DNA from 3 places in the Pandoraea faecigallinarum genome. Region 2 is predicted to be linked to each of the others. Evidence: predicted binding sites of a transcription regulator. Region 2 holds the regulator's gene; each other region holds the start of a gene.
The links. The regulator sigma-54, encoded in region 2, starts transcription at its own class of promoters, with help from an activator protein. The targets are predictions, from matches to a motif close to TGGCANGNAANCTGCTTT.
Positions count from the first base shown of each region.

Region 1: the regulator sigma-54 is predicted to act here: its motif matches at 2,611-2,628, upstream of nirB (nitrite reductase large subunit NirB).
Region 3: the regulator sigma-54 is predicted to act here: its motif matches at 1,687-1,704, upstream of exaC (acetaldehyde dehydrogenase ExaC).

Region 1 covers NZ_CP011807.3:3,884,525-3,889,841, reverse strand. Annotated here, with positions in the region: gene AB870_RS17040 (FUSC family protein) at 1-614, opposite strand, end outside; gene AB870_RS17035 (MarR family winged helix-turn-helix transcriptional regulator) at 618-1,091, opposite strand; gene AB870_RS17030 (acyl-CoA dehydrogenase family protein) at 1,303-2,472, shown strand; gene nirB (nitrite reductase large subunit NirB) at 2,807-5,266, shown strand; gene nirD (nitrite reductase small subunit NirD) at 5,277-5,317, shown strand, end outside.
Region 2 covers NZ_CP011807.3:576,012-581,328, reverse strand. Annotated here, with positions in the region: gene AB870_RS02670 (KpsF/GutQ family sugar-phosphate isomerase) at 1-168, shown strand, start outside; gene AB870_RS02665 (KdsC family phosphatase) at 180-734, shown strand; gene lptC (LPS export ABC transporter periplasmic protein LptC) at 759-1,436, shown strand; gene lptA (lipopolysaccharide transport periplasmic protein LptA) at 1,433-2,128, shown strand; gene lptB (LPS export ABC transporter ATP-binding protein) at 2,121-2,924, shown strand; gene AB870_RS02645 (RNA polymerase factor sigma-54) at 3,018-4,505, shown strand; gene hpf (ribosome hibernation-promoting factor, HPF/YfiA family) at 4,647-5,003, shown strand; gene AB870_RS02635 (PTS sugar transporter subunit IIA) at 5,186-5,317, shown strand, end outside.
Region 3 covers NZ_CP011807.3:4,700,851-4,706,167, reverse strand. Annotated here, with positions in the region: gene exaC (acetaldehyde dehydrogenase ExaC) at 105-1,625, opposite strand; gene AB870_RS20665 (sigma-54-dependent Fis family transcriptional regulator) at 1,949-3,973, shown strand; gene AB870_RS20660 (CreA family protein) at 3,998-4,462, opposite strand; tRNA gene AB870_RS20655 (tRNA-Ala) at 4,669-4,744, shown strand; tRNA gene AB870_RS20650 (tRNA-Glu) at 4,762-4,837, shown strand; gene AB870_RS20645 (hypothetical protein) at 5,111-5,317, shown strand, end outside.

The DNA of each region.
Region 1 (5,317 bases), 1.9 Mb from region 2:
TCGGCCGCCATGCGGTGACGGCTCATGTGGCGCGTGGCCTTGCCTTCCGGATCCGCGGAGAGCATGTCGGTGGTCCAGCGCGCGGCGTCGACGAGCCAGCGCGACGAGCGGTCGTGCAACACTTTGGCCACGCTCGTGGGCAGGATCACGGCGCCGACCACGCTCGCGCACACGATACCGAGAATGATCTCTTCGGCGCGCGCAATGGCGATATCGAAAATGCCCGACGGCGTATTCACCGCAGGCAAGGCGATCAGCGGCAGCGTGTACGACGCGAGCAGAAACACATAGCTGCGCGGCGAGCGATGCAGTAACGAGATATAGAGCAGCGTGCCCGTCCAGACGCCGACGGCGGCCATCAGCAGTTCGGGGGTATCGACGAGCGCGGGCACGAAGGCGATGGCGGCGGCGGCGCCAAGCAGCGTGCCGAGAACGCGATACAGCGCCTTGGAGCGCGTCGCGCCGGTGAGCGGATGCGAAACGATGTAGACCGTTGCCATCGCCCAGTAAGGGCGCGGCAGGCCGAGAGCGAGCGCGATGTAGAGCGCCAGCATCGAGGCGAGGAACGCCTTGATCGAAAAAATCCAGTCGCGTGAGGATGGCCAGGTAAGCACGGTTTACTTCTTGGGAAGCTCCATCGCGAGCATGGACCCCTCCGGGTCGGCCGCGCGGTTGAGCGTATCGAACACGCGCAACACCGCCTCGAAATCTTCCCGGGGGATGTTCGCGAATACCTTGGCGCGCAATTGACTGAGTTCGAGTTCGAGCTTCCCGGCGAGCGCATCGCCGGCCGCGGTCAGACGCAGCGCGTTGGCACGGCGGTCGCTGGCATCGACTTCACGCACCACCAGCCCGGCGGCGCACAACTGATCGAGCAGGCGCACGAGCGACGCGCCTTCGAGACCGACATACTCGGCAAGCTCGACCTGACGCACACCCTGGCCAAGACGGCGGATGAACAACAACGGGCCTGCGCTCGCCGCGGAAATTCCGTATTCGACGATCGCGCCCTGCGATAACTGACGCCACTGTTTGCCCGCCAGCAACAAATGGCTGGTGAACACGAAGCGGAGCGATTCCAAGGAGGTCATGGTGAAAGATTATATGTTAACTAATAATTAGGATGCTAGTTAATGGACTGTTGCCCAACGCGCGGAAATGATGGGAAGGATGCGCGCGGAAAATCGTGCGCAGCCATGCGCGGCGCGCCTGGCGCCGGGGTGCGCGGGTAAGATAGCGAGACTCGCGCGGCCGACGGCCGCCTGGCAGACAAGTGTTACGACATATTTCAAGGGACGCCCGATGACATCGAAGGGACTGGATCGCGAATCGTTCGAATTGCTGCTCGCCGCCGTGCAACGCTTTATCCGCGAGCGGCTGGTGCCCGCCGAGGACGACGTGGAAGCGAACGACGACGTGCCCGCCGCCATCGTCGACGACATGAAGGAAATGGGATTGTTCGGTCTGTCGATTCCCGAAGCGTTCGGCGGCATCGGCCTGTCGATGGCTCAGGAAGTGCGCGTGGCCTACGAGTTCGGGCAGACGTCGCTGGCGTTTCGCTCGGTGTTCGGCACGAACGTGGGAATCGGCTCGCAGGGCATTCTGATGGACGGCACCGACGCGCAGAAACGCGATCTGCTGCCGCGCGTGGCGAGCGGCGAACTGATCATGTCCTTCGCGCTCACGGAGCCCGATGCCGGGTCCGACCCCGCCGCGCTCAAGACGCGGGCCGTGCTCGACGGCGACACCTATGTCATCGACGGCGTGAAGCGTTTCATCACCAACGCGCCGCGCGCCGGGGCGTTCACGTTGATGGCGCGCACCGGAGGCGAGGGCGCGGGGGGCATCTCCGCGTTCATCGTGCCGGCCGACACGCCGGGCCTGTCGCTGGGAAAACCGGACCGGAAGATGGGGCAACGCGGCACCAGGACTTGCGACGTCGTGCTGCAAGGCGCGCGCGTGCCGGCGGCGAACGTGATCGGCGGCGTGGCAGGCCAAGGCTTCAAGACGGCCATGAAGGTGCTCGACCGCGGGCGTCTGCACGTGGCGGCGCTCGCGTGCGGCATGGCGCAGCGCATTCTCGACGAGTCGGTGGCGTACGCGCGCGAGCGCAAGCAGTTCGGCCAGCGCATCGGCGACTTTCAGCTGGTGCAGGCGATGCTCGCCGACAGTCAGGCCGAACTCTATGCCGGATGGTCGATGGTGCAGGACTGCGCCGCGCGCTACGACGCGAAGCCCGCGGGCACGCGCGATGCCGACGTCAGCATGCGCGCTTCCTGTGCGAAGCTCTTCTGTACGGAGATGGCCGGGCGCGTGGCCGACCGTGGCGTGCAGGTGCACGGCGGCGCGGGCTACATCAACGAGTACAAGGTCGAGCGCTTTTATCGCGACGTGCGTCTGCTGCGGCTGTATGAAGGCACCACGCAGATTCAGCAACTCATCATCGGGCGCGCCCTGATGCAGGCCTCATGATGGTGCGCGTGGCGCGATGGCGTCACGTCGTGCACTGGTGCGGTGCGGCAGATTTCGTTCCACTCTCGGACGATTCCCATAGACAAATTTCCGTCTTCTCCTTGTCCGGCAACGCCTTGCCCGGGGTAATGCCCTGCCTGGCACGCTTGTTGCGTTAGCAATAACGCCAGCGGCAAAGGCGTCGCCGGCAACGAATTCAGGTGCGGCGTCGGGCGGGAGCGCCCGCAACGCACCCTCAGGACAACGGCGTCCCTCCGTGCTTCGGCATGGACGGACGCCGTTTTGTTTTTCGGGCGCCGCGCGCGATTCGGGCGGTGCAACAGGAGAAGACAGCATGGGCAAACCTCGTCTGGTCGTCATCGGCAACGGCATGGCCGGCATCCGCACGCTCGAAGAGTTGCTTGAGATCGCGCCGGACCAATACGACATCACCGTATTCGGCGCGGAGCCGCACCCGAACTACAACCGCATCCTGCTCTCGCCGGTGCTCGCGGGCGAGCAGTCCTTCAAGGACATCGTGCTCAATCCGCTCGATTGGTACGCGCAAAAGGGCATCACGCTGCATCTGGGCAAGGAGGTCACGCAGATCGACCGCCCGCGCCGCGTCGTGCGTTGTGCCGACGGCACCGAAGCGCCGTACGACCGTCTGCTCATCGCCACCGGTTCCACTCCGTTCATCCTCCCGGTGCCGGGCCGGGATCTCGACGGTGTCATCAGCTATCGCGACATTCGCGACACCGAGATCATGATCGAGACGGCGAAGGTCAAGCGTCACGCGGTGGTGATCGGCGGCGGACTGCTCGGGCTGGAAGCGGCCAACGGCCTGAAGCTGCGCGGCATGGATGTCACCGTCGTGCATCTGGCGTCCACGCTGCTCGAACGTCAGCTCGACTGCACCGCGGGCAAGCTGCTGCAACAGTCGCTCGAAGCGCGCGGACTGGCCTTCCGGTTGTCGCATCAGACCTCGGAGATTCTCGGCGACGAACACGGCCGCGCGCGTGCCGTGAAGTTCGGTAACGGCGAGGAAATCGCGGCGGATCTCGTGGTGATGGCGGCCGGCATCCGCCCGAACACCGCGCTCGCCGAAGCCGCCGGCCTGCACTGCGCGCGCGGCATCGTCGTGTCCGACACGCTGCAAACCTACGACCCGCGCATCTACGCCGTGGGCGAGTGCGTAAGCCATCGCGGTGTGGCATACGGTCTCGTCGCGCCGCTCTTCGAGCAGGCCAGGGTGTGCGCGAACCACCTCGCGCTCATGGGCATCGGCAGCTATCGAGGTTCGGTGCTCTCGACGAAGCTCAAGGTCACCGGCATCGACCTGTTTTCCGCAGGCGACTTTCTCGGCGGCGAAGGCACCGAGGAGATCGTGCTCTCGGACCCGGCCAGCGGCGTCTACAAGAAGCTTGTGATTCGCGACGACAAGCTCGTCGGCGCTTGCCTGTATGGCGATACGGCCGATGGCGCGTGGTACTTCAAGCTGCTGCGAGAAGGGCGCACGCTGGGCGAACTGCGTGAGCGCATCATGTTCGGCGAGTCGAGCGTGGGCGACGTCGGCACGCAGGGGCAGAACCGCGCATCCGCCATGGCCGATACCGACGAAGTCTGCGGCTGCAACGGCGTGTGCAAGGGCACCATCGTCAAGGCGATCACCGGGAAGGGCCTGTTCACGCTCGACGAGGTGAAGAAGCACACCAAGGCTGCCAGCTCGTGCGGTTCGTGCGCCGGCCTGTGCGAACAGATTCTGATGAGCACGCTCGGTTCGACTTACGATGCGGCGCCGAAAGAGAAGGCCGTGTGCGGCTGCACCGGCCTGTCGCATGCCGACGTGCGCCGCGCCGTGCGCGAGCACCGCCTGACTACGCACCGTGCCGCTTTCGACTTCCTCGAATGGCGCACGCCGAACGGCTGTGCGACGTGCCGTCCGGCACTCAATTACTACATGCTCAGCACGTGGCCGAAGGAGGCCGTTGACGACCCGCAAAGCCGCTTCGTCAACGAACGCGTGCACGCCAACATCCAGAAGGACAACACGTTCTCCGTCATTCCGCAGATGAAGGGCGGCGTGACGAATGCGAGCGAACTGCGCCGTATCGCGGATGTGGCCGACAAGTACCGGATTCCGATGGTCAAGGTCACGGGCGGTCAGCGTATCGACTTGCTCGGGGTGAAGAAGGAGGACCTCGTGAACGTCTGGCGCGATCTGGGCATGCCGTCCGGTCACGCTTACGGCAAATCGATCCGTACGGTGAAGACGTGTGTGGGCAGCGAGTTCTGCCGCTTCGGCACGCAGAACAGCACGCAGATGGGCATCGACCTGGAGACCATGCTCGCGAACATGTGGTCGCCGCACAAGGTGAAGCTGGCGGTGTCGGGTTGCCCGCGCAACTGCGCCGAAGCCGGCATCAAGGATGTCGGCGTCATCGCGGTCGAATCGGGCTGGGAGTTGTACGTCGGCGGCAACGGCGGCATCAAGACCGAAGTGGCGCAGTTCCTCGTCAAGGTGAAGACGGCAGAGGAGGTCAAGGAATACACGGGCGCATTCCTCCAGTTGTATCGCGAGGAGGCCTACTACCTCGACCGTACCGTGCACTACATCGACCGTGTGGGCCTTGACTACGTGAAGCAGAAGGTGGTGAGCGATGCGGCGAATCGCCGTGCGCTGTACGAGCGCCTGCTGTTCTCGCTCGATGGCCTGCCCGACCCGTGGCAGGCGCGCATCGACGGCACGCAGGCCAACGAGTACCGCCCGCTTACGGTGGCGAGTGCGCCGGCTGCCGAAATCACGACTGCCTGAGGAGACCGTCATGGCCCCAACCCAACCGATCTGGCTGCATGTGTGCGCCGT
Region 2 (5,317 bases):
GCCGACGTCATGAAGGCCGGCCCGCGCACGATCGGCCCCGACCACCTTGCCGCCGAGGCCGCCGAACTGATGGAGCGCTTCGGCATCACGCAACTGCTCGTGACCGAGAACGACCGCCTCGTCGGTGCGCTGAACGTCCACGACCTGTTCGCCGCCAAGGTCGTGTGAGTTTCCTGTCCATGAGTCATCCCGGCAATACCCTCTTCGACGCTGCCGCCGCCACTGCGCGCGCAGCGCGCCTGCGTGTGATGGTGTTCGATGTCGACGGCGTGCTGACCGACGGCGGTCTGCGCTACGGCCCGGCAGGCGAAGTCATCAAGACCTTCGATTCGCTCGACGGCCATGGCCTGAAGCTGCTCGCCGAAGCGGGCATCGTCACCGCGATCATTACCGGACGTCAGTCCGACATCGTCGCCAGACGCGCCGCCGACCTGCGCGTGGCGCACGTCTATCAGGGCGTACAGGACAAGCGTGCCGCGTTCGAAGACCTGTGCGCCAAGGTGTCCGCGACGGCCGACGTCTGCGGCCATATCGGCGACGACTGGCCCGATCTGCCGGTGCTCACGCGCGTGGGGTTCGCGGCGTGCCCGGCCAACGCACACGCCGAAGTCAAGGCGCGTTGCCACTGGATTGCGAGCACGCGCGGCGGCGAAGGGGCTGTGCGCGAGATGTGCGACTTCGTGCTGCGCGCACAGGGTCGTTACGACGCCCTGCTCGCCGAAGCGCTCGCCTGACGCACCGAGGGAGCCGATCCACTTATGGCCATTCAACGCGTGTCTCCGGCTTCGCTGATCGCCATCGTCGTGCTCGCGGGTCTGGCGGCAGGCACGTACTGGCTCGTGCAACGCACGCTGCCCTCGGACGCCGATCGCGCGCCGTACGTGAAGCAACACATCCCCGACTACTATGCGGACGACATGGTGATTTCCATGTTGTCGCCGAACGGCACGACGCAGTACCGCGTCAACTCCGTTCACATGACGCATTTCGAGGACGATCAGACAACGGCCATGACGATGCCCGCCGTGCGCGCGTTCACGCCGGATCAGCCGGAAGTGACCGCGACGAGCAAGCGCGGCACGCTTAACGCCGACATGTCGGTCGTCGATCTGTACGACGATGCTGTCGTGGTGCGTCAGCCCGGGCCTCGCGATCCGGAAATGCGCGCGCTCTCGGAGCATTTCCAGGTGCTCGTGAACGAAGACATCGTCCGCACGGAAAAGCCGGTGCAGCTCTTTCGCGGCGCCTCCGTGATGTACGGCGACGGCATGATTTTCAATAACATCTCGCGCGCCGTACAATTGCTCGGCAATGTCCACGGCACGATCCAGCCGGCGGAGCTGGGCGGAAACCGTCCGCCGCCGCCCGGCCAGTCCGGTGCGCCCACCGCGCCGAGCGCGCCACCTCCGACCAAACAGGGCTCCAAGACCCCATGACCGATCGCCTTCACCTGCGACCCGCATCCCTATCGCTGCGTGCCCTGCGCGCGCTGGCGGCCGCCTTTGCCATGCTCGGCGCGCTGGCCTCGCCGCTCGCCCACGCCGAACGCGCCGACCGTGACAAGCCGCTCAATATCGAGTCGGATCACATGAGCTACGACGACCTCAAGCAGGTCAACATCTTCACCGGCAACGTGACGATGACCAAGGGGACGATTCTCCTCAAGGCCGATCGCGTCGAAGTGACCCAGGATCCGGAGGGCTACCAGTACGCCACGGCGTATTACAAGCCGGGCGGCCCGCTCGCCTATATGCGCCAGAAGCGCGACGGTCTCGACGAGTACATCGACGGCTGGGGCCAGACGATCTATTACAACGGCAAGACCGAAGTCGCCACGCTCACCACGCAGGCCACGCTCAAGCGTCTGGCCGGCGGGACGAAGGTGCTCGACGAGATTCATGGCAGCGTCATCACGTACGACACTTACAATGAGGTCTACACGGCCAACAGCGGCCCGGACCAGGTCAACCCCAACAATCCGAACGGCCGCGTGCGTGCCACGCTGGCCCCGCGCAACGCGACCGGCACGCAAGGCACGCCGCCCGGCGCAAGCAAGCCGGCCGCGGCGCCCAAGGGGGATCTGCCGCCGCTGTCGCCTTCCAAGAACATCGGGAATCCGCGTGAGTAATTCTGCCAACAGCAACCCCTCGACCGCCCATCCGGGCGCCGGCCCGTCGGGCAAGCCGAGCGCGCTCGTGGTGCGCTCGCTCAAGAAGCAGTACGGCGCACGCACCGTCGTCAAGGATGTCTCGCTCGACGTGAAAAGCGGCGAGGTCGTGGGACTGCTCGGGCCGAACGGCGCGGGCAAGACGACGTCGTTCTACATGATCGTGGGGCTCGTGCCCGCCGACGACGGCGAGATCCAGCTCGACGGCAACCTCATCAGCGAGCTGCCGATTCACGAGCGCGCTCGCATGGGCGTGTCGTATCTGCCGCAGGAAGCGTCGGTGTTCCGCAAGCTCACGGTCGAGGACAACATCCGCGCCGTACTCGAATTGCAGGTGGATGCGCAAGGCAAGCCGCTCAAGCGCGACGAGATCGAGCGCCGCATCGAATCGCTGCTCGACGAGCTTCAGGTCAGCCATCTGCGCGAGAATCCGGCCATGTCGCTATCGGGCGGCGAGCGTCGTCGCGTGGAGATCGCCCGTGCGCTGGCCACGCAGCCGCGTTTTATTTTGCTCGACGAACCGTTCGCGGGCGTGGACCCGATCGCCGTGCTGGAAATCCAGCGGATCGTGCGCTTCCTGAAGGACCGTGGCATCGGTGTCCTGATTACCGACCACAACGTGCGCGAGACGCTTGGCATCTGCGACCATGCGTACATCATCAGCGAAGGCTCGGTACTCGCTGCCGGCACGCCCGACCAGATCGTTGCCGACGAAAGCGTCCGCCGCGTGTATCTGGGCGAAAATTTCCGGATGTAAAGCAAATTTTTCGCATGTAAACCCTGCCTCCGATAGGAGGCCAGGCCGGTTCCGTTGGCGTGACAAAGCCTCTACAATGAAGGCGAGACCGCTATGAAACCGACTCTTCAACTCCGCACCTCGCAGCACCTGACCCTCACGCCGCAGTTGCAGCAATCGATCCGGTTGTTGCAACTGTCGACGCTCGAACTTCAACAGGAAGTCGAGCACGCCCTCACGCAGAACCCGATGCTCGAACGCGAGGACGATTGGCTCGCGGGTTCGGTACGTGTCGGCACCGACGGGTCGCTGCGCAGCGAGCGGACCACGCCGTCGAGCAGCTCGAACGACAGCGCCGAGCCGGCCAACGGCCGCGACGAAACCCGCGAACTCGACGGCGAAGCCCGCTTCGACGACAGCGCGCAGGACAACGGCAGCGACTGGAGCCTGAACGACTTTGCCCGCTCGGGAAGTGCGTCGGACGACGACGACAATGCGCGCCCGCAACTCCACGTCGATCACCCCAACCTGCGTGAACACCTGCTGGCCCAGCTGCGCCTGACCAAGGCGGGGCCGCGCGATCGCGCACTGGTCGAATTCCTGATCGAATCGCTCGACGAAGACGGCTATCTCGGCTCGCTGCTCGACGAGATTCAGGCGGAAATGCCCGAGGAACTGGCGCTCGAGACCGAAGAGATCAACGCCGCGCTGGCACTGCTGCAAAGTTTCGACCCGGCGGGCGTGGGTGCGCGCAGCCCCGCCGAATGCCTGCGTCTGCAACTCCAGCGGCTGCCGGCAAGCAACGTGCGCACCCTATCGCTTCGCATCGTCACCGATCACCTGGAATTGCTCGCCGCGCGCGACTACACCCGGCTGCGCCGCCTGCTGGGCGTGAGCGAAGACAGCCTGCGCGCCGCCCATCAGCTCATTCGTTCGCTCGATCCGTTCCCGGGGGCCGCTTACGGTGCGCCGCAGGCCGACTACGTTGTGCCCGACGTACTCGTGCGCAAACAAGGCAGCGGCTGGACGGCCGAGCTCAATCCGGAGGTCATGCCGCGTCTGCGCATCAACGAAATGTACGCGCGGATCCTGCGAAACAACCGGAACGATCCCGGTACGGGCAACCTCCAACAGCAGTTGCAGGAAGCGCGCTGGCTTATCAAGAACATCCAGCAACGCTTCGATACGATCCTGCGCGTGGCGCAGGCCATTGTCGAGCGTCAAAAGAACTTCTTCACGCATGGCGAAATCGGCATGCGGCCCTTGGTTTTACGCGAGATTGCTGATACGCTGGGTTTACATGAATCCACGATTTCACGGGTGACGACGAGTAAGTACATGCTCACTCCATTTGGGACCTTCGAGCTTAAGTACTTCTTCGGATCGCACGTGGCAACGGAAGCCGGAGGCGCTGCGTCATCGACCGCTATCCGCGCACTCATCAAGCAACTCATAGGAGCAGAAGACCCGCAGAGCCCCCTTTCCGATAGCCGAATCGCGGAACTGCTGGCAGAGCAAGGTTTTGTGGTGGCGCGGCGAACGGTCGCGAAATACCGCGAGGCCATGCGAATTCCCGCAGTGAACTTGCGCAAATCTTTGTAGGACAGTCCTGGTGCGCCATGTTGGCCGCTGGGGCATTACGCCGCAGTGCGACATTGCGTCACGTCAATGGCTCGCGCTCATGCCGGCCAGCGTCAGCGTCGACACTGCCTGCACTTCGGCATTTCAGCAAGGAGAGCAGCTATGAATCTTCAGATCAGTGGACATCATCTCGAAGTCACCGCATCACTGAAAGAATATGTCGTCAACAAGCTCGAACGCGTGTTGCGCCATTTCGATCAGGTCATCAGCGTCGAGGTGATTCTTTCTGTCGACAAGTCCAAGGAGAAAGCGGGACGCCAGAACGCGAGCGTCACGGTCAATCTCAAGGGCAAGGAGATTTTCGTCGAGAAGTGTGACGAGAATATGTATGCCGCCATCGACAAGCTGATCGACATGCTCGACCGCAAGGTAATGCAGTACAAGGACAAGGTTCAGGATCACGGTCGCGAGGCCATCAAGCACCACCAGCCTCCTCCCGAGGCGGAACCGCTGCAATAACGCTGTTCCGGCGTGGTAGTCGCAATGACAGACACTGACGAAAAGCCGTAAGGAACCACCCGAGTGCAGATCCGTCTTTCGTAAGTCTGGCATCACCCACCGCGGGGCCGTTGAACGGCCCCTTTTGTATGGCTCGGCCCGGTTCCGTGGCTCGCCGCGAGCACGGCGGCGGGTGGTCTATAATGCGAGGTCAATCGGGGGTTGGAGGGCGACCAGGCGTTCGCCCGCATTACAAGATGAACCGTTTATTCAAACTCTTACCTGAGTCCAACATCCTGCTTGGACTGTCCGTCACCAGCAAGAAGCGCGTCTTC
Region 3 (5,317 bases), 1.1 Mb from region 2:
CGGAATCATTGTTCGCATGCATTGAAGACAGCATCGCACCCGGCGTGCGATGCGTCTTTGATCTGCTACAAGGTTGCGCAGGTTTAGAGGCAGGACTCGGAATGTCAGAAGAAGCCGAGCGGGTTGACGTCGTAGCTCACCAGCAAGTTCTTCGTCTGCTGATAGTGGTCGAGCATCATCTTGTGCGTCTCGCGGCCGATGCCGGACTTCTTGTAGCCGCCAAACGCCGCGTGTGCCGGATAGAGGTGATAGCAGTTCGTCCAGACACGTCCCGCCTGAATGGCGCGTCCCATCCGATACGCGCGGTTGATGTCCCGTGTCCAGACACCCGCGCCCAGACCGAACTCGGTGTCGTTGGCGATGGCCAGCGCTTCGGCCTCGTCCTTGAATGTCGTCACGCCCACGACCGGGCCGAAGATTTCCTCCTGGAATACGCGCATGCGGTTCTCACCCTTGAGTAGCGTCGGCTGGATGTAAAAGCCGGAGGCGAGTGGCCCGTCCAGCATCTCGATACCACCGCCGGTCAGCACTTGCGCGCCTTCCTTGCGTGCGAGATCGAGATACGTGAGGATCTTGTCGAACTGCTGCTGCGAAGCCTGTGCGCCGACGGCCGTTTCGGTGTCGAGCGGATCGCCTCGTCTGATGCGCTCGACGCGCTTCATCACCACTTCCATGAACGGCTCGTAAATCGATTCCTGAACGAGCGCGCGCGAGGGACAGGTGCAGACTTCGCCCTGGTTCAGGAAGCCGAGCACGAGCCCTTCCGCGGCCTTCTCGATGAACTCCGGCTCACCGCGCATGATGTCCTCGAAGAAGAGGTTCGGCGACTTGCCGCCCAGTTCGACGGTACTTGGAATCAGGTTGGCGGCCGCGCGCGTCAATATGTGGTTGCCGACGGGCGTGGAGCCGGTGAACGCGATCTTGGCGATACGCTTGCTGGTCGCGAGCGCCTCGCCTGCCTCCTTGCCGAACCCCTGCACGACGTTGAGTACGCCGGGCGGCAGCAGATCGCCGACCAGTTCGGCGAACAGCGTGATCGACAGCGGGGTTTGCTCGGCGGGCTTGAGCACCACGCAATTTCCCGCCGCCAGCGCCGGTGCGAGTTTCCAGGCGGCCATCAGCAACGGAAAATTCCACGGGATGATCTGACCGACCACACCCAACGGCTCGTGGAAATGATAGGCCGCGGTATGTGCGTCGATCTCGGCGGCAGTGCCCTCCTGCGCCCGGATGCAACCGGCGAAGTAGCGGAAGTGGTCGATAGCCAGCGGCAAATCCGCGGCGAGCGTCTCGCGCACGGGTTTGCCGTTGTCCCACGTTTCCGCAACGGCGAAGCGCTCCAGTTGCGATTCGAGACGATCAGCGATCTGCAACAGAATGCGCGAGCGCGCCTGCACGGATGTTTGTCCCCACCTGGCTGCGGCGGCGTGCGCGGCGTCGAGCGCCAACTCGATGTCCGCACCGTTGGATCGCGGGAATTCTCCGATGACCGCCCCCGTGACCGGGGAGGTATTGACGAAGTAGCGCCCTTCGACCGGCGCGACGAACTTGCCGCCGATGAAGTTCTCGTAACGGTCTTGCAAAGACAACAGGGCACCGGGCGTGCCGGGTGGGGCGTATCGCATGTCGTGTCTCCGGGTATCGTTGTGTCGGCGGCCGGCCGTTGCCGAGCGCGCTGCTGGCGTCAAAGCAATTCGTGGGCCACCCTCGCAGGCGCTTGCATTGGCGTGTGTTTGCGCCGCGTTGTGCAGTGCGTCGTGTGCCGAAACCGTGACACCGGTGTCTCACGAGATGACACGTTTGTATCGCCGGCGTGACACGGGGCGGGCGATACCAATCGCCTTGCGTTTTTCGATTGGCATCGCGCATTGCAAACGCTCCCGGCATGGGAGATGCTTCGGGAACGACTACGAGATCAACGGATCATCCGGCACGGGGGAGACGACCAATGCCACCCACTCATGAAGCTGCGCACGCGCGCCGTGTGCTGAATGTCGCGCAGGGCCACTGGCCGTCGGGAACCGCGGCGACGGACCCGAATATCGCCAGCTCCTGGCGCCGCTGTCTGGACATGTACGCGCTCGATCCGGGCGCGCGCATGTCGCCCCGTGTGCTGGCGTCGTCGCAGCTGCGCGAGCGGCGCAATGCCATGGAGCGGTTGCGCAGCGTTTCCCTGCCCGTATTGGAGCGTTTGCAGCGCCAGTTGATGAACCCGCGTCAGGCGGTGCTGCTGACCGCTCCGGATGGCGTGATCGTCGAGTCGCGACTGCACGACGGCACGCGCGAGGACTTCCATCGGGCAGGGTTGTGGCCGGGCGCGGACTGGAGCGAGTCGTGCGAAGGTACGAACGGCATCGGCACGTGTGTCGTGGAGCGCGCGCCGGTCATCATCTGCCAGCAGGATCACTTTCGTGCGCTGCATACGCCGCTGACGTGCACGGCGAGCCCCGTCTTCGCCCCGCAGGGAGATCTGCTCGCGGTGATCGACGTGTCGTCGACCACGGCCGACGTCACCCGCCAGAGTCAGTTTCATACGCTCGCCCTCGTCAACCTGTCAGCGAAAGTCGTGGAGAGCGAGTACTTCTTTCAGCACTATCGCGACGAGTGGTTATTGCAATTGCAGGAGCAGGCCGATCACCTCGGCGGCTTCGCGCAGGCGCTGCTCGCGTTCGACGACGCGGGGCGAGTGCTGGCGGCGAATCAAAGCGCGTTGAATTGTCTGGGGGCAACGCGCGACGAGATCGTGGGCACGCGCGTGGACCGGTGGTTTGCGCATACGCTCGACACGTTGTTCGCGCAAGCCCATCGCTCGCCGGCCGCCTGCTGGCCGATTCGCACGAACGCCGGCGAGCCGCTGCTGGCAATGTTGCGCGCGCCCTCACGTGTCGTTCGCCGCGCGCCGAATCCGACGGGCGCGCCGGGCATGCCGGCGCACGCGGATACGGCGCGCGAACCGACGGTGGCGCCTTTCGCCGATCCGGCGCTCGCGCGCGAATTCTCGCGTGCATGCCGCGTATTCGCGCACGACGTGCCGGTACTCATCCGGGGTGAGACGGGCAGCGGGAAGGAGGTATTTGCGCGTGCCGTCCATGCGGCAAGTGCGCGCGCGAGCGGGCCGTTCGTCGCGTTGAATTGCGCGGCGATTCCGGAGTCGCTGATCGAGAGCGAGTTGTTCGGCTATGTGGGCGGCAGCTTCACGGGTGCGCGCAAGGAGGGAATGAACGGCAAGCTGTGGCAGGCGAATGGCGGCACGTTGTTCCTCGATGAGATCGGCGATATGCCGTTTGCGATGCAGACGCGGCTGCTGCGTGTGCTGGAGGAGCGAATGGTGTCGCCGCTCGGCGGCGGAGAACCCATGCCGCTGGACATTCGCGTACTCAGTGCCACGCACCGCGATCTGCCGGCCCGCATTGCCGAGCGAGAGTTTCGCGAGGACCTGTTCTATCGTCTGAATGGACTGGAAGTGTCGGTGCCGCCGTTGCGCGAGCGCGAGGACGAGGTCGATCTGATCGAGCGCCTGTTGGCGCAGGCGAGCGTGCAAGCGCCCGACAGCCCGACGCATGTCACGGACGCCGCGCGTGCGTGCCTATGCCGCTATACGTGGCCGGGGAACGTACGTCAGCTGCGCAGCGTGATTCGAACGCTCGTGGCGCTGAGCGAGAACGGGGTGATCACATTGGACGATCTGCCGGCCGAGCTGCGCGAAGCCGCGATGATGCCGCCGGTGGGCGGGGCGGCGGATGCGGCGGGCGGCGCGTACGTGGGCGAAGCGACGGGCGCGATGGGAACGACGGCAGCGACGAAAGTGATGGAGGCGGCGGTGGAAGCGCCGTTGGAGGCGGCGGAGCGTCAGGCGTTGCGCGCCGCCCTCGACGCCTGTCACGGGCAAGTCAGCGCCACGGCACGTCGTCTCGGGGTGAGTCGTAACACGCTGTACCGGAAGCTCCGGCGCTTCGGGTTGCTGCGCGGCTGAGGGCGCTCGCGCGGCGAACGTCTTTCACTTGATCGGGATCGGCGTCGCGCGATCCACCGGCACGGCGGTCACGCTGTTCTGCGGTGAGCCGTCGATCAGCTTGTCGGAGTAGGTGAGGTAGACGAGTGTATTGCGTGTCTTGTCGACCATGCGTACGATGCGCAGCTTCTTGAAGAGCGGGGAGAGGCCTTCGGAGAAGACTTCTTCTTCCCGGGGCAGCGGGCCGGAGAACGACATCGGGCCGACAGGGCGGCAGGCGATCGACGCCTCGGCTTTGTCTTCCGCCAGACCGACCATGCCCTTGAGGCCGCCGGTCTTGGCGCGCGAGACGTAGCATGTCACGCCGTGCACTTTGGGGTCGTCGTAGGCATCGACGACGATCTTGTGATCCGGTCCCAGAAATTTGAATGCGGTACTGACGTCGCCGATCTTCTCGGCATGCGCCCAACTCGCGGCGAGCATCAGCGCCAGCGCGACAGCTTTCTTCATGAGTGTGTCCCGTCGAAGACTGCGGTAGCGGCGAAGGCCGTTACCCGCACACGGCGTGCCCCTGCCGGGGCCGCATGCCGTGCGTTGCGGATTCTACTCGTATCGGGTGACGGGGCAGTCGCCGTAAAGGGCCTCCGCCACCGGGCCGGAAGTCACCGAGAGTTGCGGGTTTTCGGCAAATGCGCTATAGTCACGCCTCTTCGCGCGGGGGTATAGCTCAGCTGGGAGAGCGCTTGCATGGCATGCAAGAGGTCAGCGGTTCGATCCCGCTTACCTCCACCAAACGAATGACGATTTTTGTCCCCTTCGTCTAGAGGCCTAGGACATCACCCTTTCACGGTGAGTACAGGGGTTCGAATCCCCTAGGGGACGCCATCCAACGGCAGCGGTATTGCGGTTTGCAGTTCACACCGAGGTCGGCCGGCGTCGGTTTCGGCAACGGAAAGCCGGATGTCTTCACGACATCCGGCTTTTTGCGTTTACCGCCGGCTTCCGACGATTCCAATGTGTGCCCACGGTTTGCCTCTCGCGATTCGCCATGCCGGCGCCTGCGCAGGCGTAGCGCCACACCCGGTACAATACCGCCTTTGCCGCCTTTGCCGCCTTTGCGCCGCCGGACTCCGCCGCGCGCCGGATTGTGGATTTCCAATGAGCAAACCTGCCCTCACCCTCAAATTCAAGTGCACCAAGTGCGCCAAGCCCGTCACGCTGTACTTGCAGAAGACGACCGCGTGCTCGCACATCACCCCCTATCAGGGCTGGTGCAAATGCGGTCAGCTGATGCGTCACGCGACGGGCGACAAAGACGCCGTCGCGTCGTTCGTCGACTCGATGGACCCGCTCTGGTCGCATCAT